Regions from separate parts of the Shewanella sp. 1180_01 genome, predicted to be linked through region 4. Evidence: predicted binding sites of a transcription regulator. Region 4 holds the regulator's gene; each other region holds the start of a gene.
What was found. Region 4 encodes sigma-54, which starts transcription at its own class of promoters, with help from an activator protein. Its sites were predicted from a motif close to GTTGGCACGNNNNTNGNNT; they were not measured.

Region 1 (2,208 bases), on a different contig from region 4:
CGCGATTTAGGCTATAACGTCTTGTTATTAATGGATAGTTTGACGCGATACGCCCAAGCGCAGCGGGAAATTGCTTTGGCTGTGGGTGAGCCGCCTGCCACCAAAGGCTATCCGCCTTCAGTGTTTGCCAAGCTGCCGCGTTTAGTTGAGCGCGCCGGCAACGGTGGCCCAGGTCAAGGTTCAATTACGGCATTTTATACTGTGTTGACGGAAGGGGACGATCAACAGGATCCCATTGCCGATGCATCGCGGGCGATCCTAGATGGTCACATAGTCTTGTCACGTTCGCTTGCGGACTCTGGGCATTATCCCGCCATTGATATTGAAGCTTCTATTAGCCGAGTCGCGCCTATGGTGATCTCCAATGAACATTTGGAAGCGATGCGCCGCGTGAAACAAACTTATTCCTTGTATCAGCAAAATCGGGATTTGATTTCAATTGGCGCTTATGCTCAAGGAAGCGATCCTCGAATCGATAATGCGATACGATTACAGCCGGCGATGAATGCTTTTTTACGCCAAACCATGCGTGATGCATTCAGTTTTACCGATAGCCAAGTCATGCTCGGGCAACTTGCCGCTCAGTGCAAATAATGGCGTCATCGAATTAATCGAGGTCTAGTATGGCTAACGCCGATCCCTTGTTGTTAGTGTTAAAGCTCGCCAATGATGCCGAAGAACAAGCGGCGTTACTGTTAAAATCGGCGCAATTAGAGTGCCAAAAGCGGCTGAATCAACTCAGTGCACTGAATAACTATCGCTTAGAATACATGAAGCAAATGCAATCCCAGCAAGGCCAAGCCATTAGTGCCAGTCACTATCATCAGTTTCATCGCTTTATTCGTCAGATTGATGACGCTATTACTCAGCAAAATCGCGTTGTGGCCGACGGTGAAAAACAAAAAGAATATCGACAACAGCATTGGTTGGAAAAACAGAAAAAACGTAAGGCAGTGGAATTACTCTTAGCGAGTAAAGAGAAGAAGCGCCAAGTTGTTGAACAAAAACGAGAGCAGAAAATGACCGATGAATTTGCTTCTCAGCAGTTTTATCGCCGTCATCAGCGTTAGTGTAATGGTGCGTTAAATGATCGGTATCTTTGCCATTCACTAACTCGTATGAGTTCAGTTTTCTGTTGCCGCTTATGGTGCAGAACATTTGTTCGACTTCTTTCCCTGAGTTTTATTCTTTTCAATATGCCGCAGTAAAAACTGAAGTTTTGGCATCTTATTTGCTTTAATTTAGTCCATGACCCTGCAACCGCAGTGTTTAATTGACGTTTCTACCTAGCCATTTTCTTTTTCTGCTGGGTGATGTTTGGGAGCACTTATGCAACAAATGACCAACATCCTGTTGAGTAAAACAGGCAACTCTGCGGCCAATTCCGCTAAGACATCTTCCCAAGAGTCTAATAATGAAGACTTTTCATCTACACTTGCGTCAGTCTCCGCTAGCTCATTTTCTATTTCCGCGCCTAAAAAGGCTGCAGCGAATACTGACGATAAAGTGCAAATCGCCTCTACTGATAAAGTAAAAGATAAAGACATATCAACGGATGACGCTGACGTAAATCTCATCTTCGCCCAAATAAGCATGGCAAATGACATGAAGAAAATGGCATCAGAGGGAGAGAGTTTGCCGTCTGACTTTTCCCAAGGGGAAAATAATGAGTCTGGTGACCCTTTATTGAAAAGTGATGCATTCAGTACCGTTGAGCTGTCGGGTGTACAAGCTTCAATGAAAGCGATAAACACTGAGCTTCCTATTGTCGACATCTCAGGCTCAGCGCAAGGTAAGGCTGATATTTTAACGTCAAGTGAAGTTAACCTGGCAACTGAGAAAAGTAATAGCAAGTCCTCAAACGGCGATCTATTAAGTATCCAAAAGGTATTGGACACTGATACTTCTTTTTCCTCTGAACTCAAAAAGCTAACTGGCCAACTTCAACTAGATACAGGGGCTTTAAATGAGACTGATGCCACTAATAAAGTATCTGCTGATAAAGAATCGGTAGAGATAATGCAAAAAAATACTCTAGTAGCCTCCAGTGGAACATCAGCAGAGATATTACCCGTTGAAGCAATCCAGGGTAAGAAAGTATTACTTGATGACACTTTAGATGCATTGAAGTCACAGTTATCTACGGATAAAAGCGTTGAATCTCATTCTGCATTTTTAAAGGGACAAGTCATTCCGCCGAACAGTAAA
Region 2 (2,208 bases), on a different contig from region 4:
TGTATAAAGGGCTACTGTATGTCAGTCGTGAAATTTTAACAACAGCAGCGGTAATAGTTGCCGATATTCCAAGAGGATGGCGTAATGAACCGAGAATATCAGTCTAAAAATCAGTCTGTTAACATACCATTAAAAATGAGAACAAAATATGCATGGTAGCTGAACGAAACGCAATTAGTTAATGCAAACCGTTAAACAGGACTGTGCCGAACACTGGCATTAGGAGGCCCATAATGAAGTCTAATGTTGTGCAACATCAGACTGATATCCGCGCCGATATCAGTTTGATTGATGAAATAATAAAGCTCAATCAAGAGGGGCTAACATTTTACAACCAAGCGATGACGTACGTCGAAGACTATAACCTTAAGCGAATTTTTTCGACTAAAGCGAATATCCACCAGCGAATGTTGAGGCGATTTGAGCAGCTGCGCCCTTTGTCTAGCGAGCCGCTTCATGGCCTGAGTCATACGATACCTGTCACTTACACTCAAGCGACAAAGTTGCTGCATCAGTGCCATATATCGCAGGCGATGGCCGCACTTGTCGTTATAGAGCAGCAAGTGTTAACCCAGATGAAGCAAGCAGTAAGGCAAGCACATCAGCCACAACTTGCCAATCAGCTCGCAGAAGGCGCCGCTTGGCTGCAAATCAGTTGCGATGGTATGAGTTCGCTCAATCCCGGTTAATCCTTTACACCTGTTTACACCTGTTTACATCAGTTTGCATTAGTGCGCATCGGTATGAGCCTCTTTACCTGGCAATATCCAGCTTTAACGCACCGCGCGACTCCACACACTATTCCGCACACATTCGTGCGGTTTTTTATGCTTTAAAGATGACTTCGCTTGCCAGAAAAAATTACATTTTGTCGGTAAAAAAGACCGACTTAAGCAAAACAACCCTTCCATTAAAACATCAAAAATATCAATAAAACACCTTAAAATCAACCACTTAACAATGTTGGCACGATTCACGCAATATATAACATCGAGAAAACAACGGAGGATATGATTATGAAAACCACAACAGCATCAGTACTAGCGACCTTACTTGTCGGTTCAATCAGTTTAAATGTCGCAGCAGCTCAAGATTGGAAGGACGGGGCTAAGGATGCGTGGATCGATGGTAAAGCTGAAACTACTTTACTGCTCAATACCAATCTCAATTCCTTTGACATTATAACGGATGTCAAAGAGGGAAACGTGACGTTAACGGGTAAAGTGGAAAGCAGTGTCGATAAAGCCCTTGCCACTGAACTGATCAAAAGTTTAGACGGCGTAAAAGATGTCGATAATCAACTCATTGTGATGAATGAGAAAGAAGGCACCAGTGAAGTTGTTGCTACTTTGACCGATTCTAAGGTTGCCACAGTCGTCAAAACCCGTTTACTGTTTTCAACCGATGTTTCCGGCACTCAGATTAATGTGGATGTCGCTAATGGTATCGTCACCTTAAAAGGTGAAGTTGCTAGCGATGCCGAACGTCAGTTAGCGCTGAAAATTGCCGAGAATACCGACGATGTGAAAAAAGTTGTCGATAAAATCAAAGTCGTTAAAAAAGCCTCTTAACGCAAGCTAAAGCTGCACTTTCTGAAACTAGCTTTCAAAAGTAGCGCTTTAACAGTAGTAGCACTTTAACAGTCAGAGTTAAGTACCAGGCGTTAATCTTGCCTCAACTTTTGAACTCGATTGATAAGAAAGAGTAATAACAAAAAACCAGCCTAGGCTGGTTTTTTTATGTCCATTATTTCACTCAATCAAGCAAGGTTTTCTAGGCCACGTAGATAAGACTAGGTTTGAGAAAACGAAATCAAGGTAGGAAAATTGAACGACATCAGGCTAATGCTGGAAGCGATAGTACCTTAAGCGATAACATCTTAAGCGATAGTGCCTGAAACTATATTTTCAGAAACAATCATGCCTAAAACAATCATGCCTGAAGTCGCGTTAAAATGCGGGCTCAGCGCTGGCTTCAAAGCCAAACTGGAACTCATAAAAATGCTGACCATTTTCGATACTGATGGCCATAGTGCCCGTTAAGCCCTGCAACTCGCCCGCACCGGAATGGGGAACCACTTCTAAGATCAAACGGTTTTGTCCATCGGTCATAATGCCAAAATGTTGCAGCACGAAACTCCCCTGCTTACCACACACCTTGCCAACCACTTGCTCAATCGCTACATAGCCAGCCGAGCCTTTGACTGAC
Region 3 (2,208 bases), on a different contig from region 4:
CTAAGAACAACCTAAATTGATTATATTCAGCTTCAGCGAGTGATTTATTTGGCACATTCACATCCTAAATCCTATAGCAAGCACCAAAATCAGTGCGAAACCATCATGTTATAAAGTCGAGATTATAGCGTAAAGCGTATCTAGGTACTAACTACTGCACTTACAAACTTAAGTGTTTATTCACGGCAGCAGCCAGTTCGTCGGGATTAAACTTAGCGATAAAGTCATTGGCCCCCACTTTTTGAACCATTGCCTGATTGAATACACCACTTAACGACGTGTGCAGTACCACTTTAATATGCTTGAGCTTAGGATCGTCTCGAATCTCAGCGGTCAGGGTATAACCATCCATTTCAGGCATCTCAATGTCTGAGATAATGAGAGGGATTTCATCGGCAACATTGTCCATTTCTTTGGCGATTTCTTTAAGCTTATCTAATGCTTCTCGACCATCTTTTGCGGTATCAATTTGTAAGTTCAATGACTCGAGTGAACGAATAATTTGCTTACGCGCCACGGCAGAATCATCGATAACCATAATATGGTAATGCTGTGTTCTGTCGAGGGTCAGTTTTTCATTGGCTTCTTCACTGATAGCGGTTTTAACCGGTGAAATCTCATCTAAGATTTTTTCTACGTCGAGAATTTCAACCAATTCACCTTCTATCTCAGTTACAGCCGTCAGATAAGAATAACGACCGGCACCTTGCGGCGGAGGCATAATCGCTTCCCAATTCATGTTGATAATCCGCTCAACAGAACTGACCAAGAAACCTTGAACGCTACGGTTATATTCAGAAATAATGATGAAACAGTTTTCAGTACTCGCTAAAGGTCTACCACCTGTTGCCGCACTCAGATCAATAACTGAAATAGTCGTACCGCGAATATGCGCGACACCTTTAACATAAGGATTAAGTTTAGGCAAAGTTGTCAGTGGCGGGCACTGCAGTACTTCTTTCACCTTAAACACGTTAATCCCAAACCGTTGACGACCGTTTAATTTAAAAAGCAGCAATTCTAAACGGTTTTGACCAACGAGCTGGGTTCGTTTGTTGACTGAATCAAGAATACTCGACATAACTCTGCCTTGTTGTTCTGTTTATGTACGGCCCTATGACTCGTTTGAGTATAGGCATATTAATTGCTTACGTCTTATCTATCGATAAACATAGTCGAAACTGAGTCAATCTTCTGACAGTGATGCAAATTATTATTACAGTGGTCAGCTTCGAACTTGATAAAAGTATAGGTGCATTCTGGCGTTACAAGCTAGTCTCTTCATTATGAAAGTAAATTTAGTCTGTTTTTTTAGTGTTTTCGCCCTCTTCATGCCCGCTTTTGCGAGTGCAGAGCCTATTGTTCCCACCGTATCGGCCATCTCAGAATTAGCTAAAGCGCTTATTTCAGAAAAGATATCCGTGCCAGCGAATGCCAAAGTCGATATTTCGCCGCAAATAGTTGACGCAAGAATGCTGCCGTCACAATGCTCGTCGCCGATTAAGGTTGAATTGGCTAGTGACAGGGAAATTAGCCGTAATAACACCCTAAAAGTCAGCTGTGATACTCAAGAGCTCGCTTACCCTTGGCAAATTTATATCTCGGTTAGAGTGGATATTTTATTCCCCGTTGTTGTCACAACTGAAACCTTAGCGCCTGGCGAACTCATCTCCCCTAGCCAAGTTGAAATCCGTTACATTGAGCAAAATAGTTTACGAGGCGCTGAATTTGATGACCCAAGTAAATTAGCTGGTGTGCGAGTCAAACGACGCGTCTCGAAGGATAATCCTATATTGAGCAATAACTTATGCTTCGTGTGTAAAAACGACTCGGTATCTATTTATGTTCGTTCTAACTCATTCGAACTTAAAACTGCGGGCGAAGCCCTACAAGATGGCAATAAAGGCGATCGGATCAGAGTCAAAAATAGCAGTTCAAACAAAGAACTAGATGCTATAGTCACGGGCATTGGCGAAGTTGAAGTAAGAATGTAAAATAATCTAAAGCTTTTTTATAAGCTGCCGATACCCCAGTTAAGAAATCCCGTACACACGACGCTGGAGCCGAAAATGGCAATTGATATTAGCAAACTCAACACTGCAACGACCACACAAGTTCGTTCAGGTGCAACTAAAACTAGCAGCGATCAATCTGCTCAAGTTGCCACAAAATCGACAACACCACAAAGAAGCGACTCAGTGGTGATTA
Region 4 (2,208 bases):
TAAGATTTATTCTCGCTTCGGCAATCTGTTGCATTTTCTCGACATTGAGCACAACGTGCACATTATTGATCTGTTCGAAATGGCGTTCAAGTTTTGAAAACTTTTCTTCTACATATGCGCGTAACGATTCGGTAATTTCGACATGGTGTCCACTCAGGTTTATTTGCATAGAAACGTCCTCCGATATCCACTGTAGGTTATAAACTTTTACGCTGATTAGAAGGCGGAATGAGCATAGCCTCTCGGTACTTCGCAATGGTTCTGCGGGCTACGTTGATCCCTTGTTCTGCCAGAAGCTGTGCCATCTTACTGTCGCTTAATGGTTTTTTCTGGTTTTCCGCTGCAACCAGTTTCTTAATGAAGGCTCTGATTGCTGTGGATGAGCACTCCCCACCATCGTCAGTACCGACGTGGCTAGAGAAGAAGTATTTTAGTTCAAAAAGTCCCTTAGGGGTATGCATGTATTTCTGTGTCGTCACCCGTGAGATGGTCGACTCATGCATTTCTACCGCTTCGGCAATATCGTTAAGCACCATAGGTTTCATGGCTTCTTCACCGTATTCAAAGAAACCTTGCTGATATTGGACGATACAGTTCGCCACCTTCAACAGGGTATCATTACGGCTCTCTAAACTCTTGATAAACCATTTAGCCTCTTGCAGATGACCACGAATAAATTGGCTATCGGCTTGGCTTTTAGTGCTGCGCGCCATCGAGGCATAATGTTGGTTTACATTGATTTTTGGCATGCAGTCAGGATTCAGCTCAACCACCCAGCGGCCATTTTTCTTCGACACTGACACATCTGGGATGACGTATTCGTCATCGTTGGGCGTAATCAATAAACCTGGGCGGGGATTGAGGGTTTGGATAAGCGCGATGCCGTCTCTTAATTCATCCTCTTTTAATTTAGTCTTACGCATCAACAATCTAAAATCGCGGGCGGCGATCAGATCTAAATGATCTTTGATCAGCATGCGGGCGTTTTCTAGGTTGGGCGTGTCAGCGGCGAAATGCGACAGTTGGATCAACAGGCACTCGCTTAAATCGCGGGCGGCAACACCAATGGGATCAAAGTGTTGAATGCGCTTGAGTACAGCTTCGACTTCGTCGAGCTCAACCTCAGAATTGCCCATGGCTTCGAGGATTTCGTCAGTGCTTTGGGTGAGATAGCCTTGATCGTCGATGGCATCAATAATGGCGGTGGCAATGGCTAAATCGGTTTCAGAAAACGGTGTGAGGTTTTTTTGCCATTCTAAGTGTTCATACAAGCCTTCACTGGTCTCACCTTGGAAGGGCATATCGTCTTCACGACTGCCGCCGGGGCCAGAATTAGGAGAGGCGGTGAACACTTCATCCCATGTGGTGTCCATGGGGAGTTCGTCGGGCATGGACTCTTTCGTGAGCGACTCTGCCGTGTCTATGGTGGAGCTGTCTTTTTCTGGCGGCAGGGTGCTAGATTCACTGAAATCCGTATCGGATAGCGTTTGGTTTACAGGGTCTTTAGTGGCGTCGAATTGATCCTCTTCCAGCTCGAGAAGGGGATTAGAATCTAAGGCTTGCTGGATCTCTTGCTGCAGTTCTAATGACGACAGTTGCAACAGACGTATGGCCTGTTGTAATTGTGGCGTCATGGTTAACTGTTGACCCAGTTTGAGCTGGAGTGACGCTTTCATGTTACCGCTGATCCCTACGTTATTATTGTTGGATGAGGCCGCTTGTTATCATCTTGAGTGGAGTCCAATGGTGGCATAAATTGCCTACATTGGCTCCGCTTGATTAACTATAGCCTGAATTGTTCACCTAAGTACACAGCCCTAACTTGCTGATTGTCTAAGATCTCTGCGGGTGTTCCTTCGGCAATCAAGTTTCCGTGACTCACGATATAGGCATGTTCACACACATCTAATGTCTCACGGACATTGTGGTCTGTGATCAACACGCCAAGGCCACGACTTTTGAGCTGTTCGATAATCTTTTTAATGTCGATAACCGAAATCGGATCGACACCAGCAAAGGGTTCATCGAGCAAAATGAACTTAGGATTTGCTGCTAACGCCCGCGCAATTTCGACACGGCGACGTTCACCGCCCGACAATGACATGCCTTGGCTGTCACGGATGTGGGTGATGTGGAACTCTTCAAGCAGATGCTCTAGCTCTTCTTCCCTTTGCTCTTTTTTTAGTTCTTTACGCGTTTGAAGCACGG

Region 1: the regulator sigma-54 is predicted to act here: its motif matches at 1,219-1,237, upstream of FW758_RS13625 (flagellar hook-length control protein FliK).
Region 2: the regulator sigma-54 is predicted to act here: its motif matches at 963-981, upstream of FW758_RS01060 (BON domain-containing protein).
Region 3: the regulator sigma-54 is predicted to act here: its motif matches at 1,132-1,150, upstream of flgA (flagellar basal body P-ring formation chaperone FlgA).

The regions. Positions count from the first base shown of each region.
Region 1 is NZ_VXCT01000024.1:45,903-48,110, forward strand. It holds gene fliI (flagellar protein export ATPase FliI) at 1-594, shown strand, start outside; gene fliJ (flagellar export protein FliJ) at 624-1,070, shown strand; gene FW758_RS13625 (flagellar hook-length control protein FliK) at 1,330-2,208, shown strand, end outside.
Region 2 is NZ_VXCT01000001.1:224,629-226,836, reverse strand. It holds gene FW758_RS01065 (glutamyl-tRNA reductase) at 234-689, shown strand; gene FW758_RS01060 (BON domain-containing protein) at 1,017-1,571, shown strand; gene FW758_RS01055 (DUF3224 domain-containing protein) at 1,950-2,208, opposite strand, start outside.
Region 3 is NZ_VXCT01000024.1:17,827-20,034, reverse strand. It holds gene FW758_RS13490 (CheR family methyltransferase) at 1-61, opposite strand, end outside; gene FW758_RS13485 (chemotaxis protein CheV) at 161-1,081, opposite strand; gene flgA (flagellar basal body P-ring formation chaperone FlgA) at 1,287-1,994, shown strand; gene flgM (flagellar biosynthesis anti-sigma factor FlgM) at 2,070-2,208, shown strand, end outside.
Region 4 is NZ_VXCT01000022.1:26,004-28,211, forward strand. It holds gene hpf (ribosome hibernation promoting factor) at 1-169, opposite strand, end outside; gene FW758_RS12815 (RNA polymerase factor sigma-54) at 198-1,676, opposite strand; gene lptB (LPS export ABC transporter ATP-binding protein) at 1,784-2,208, opposite strand, start outside.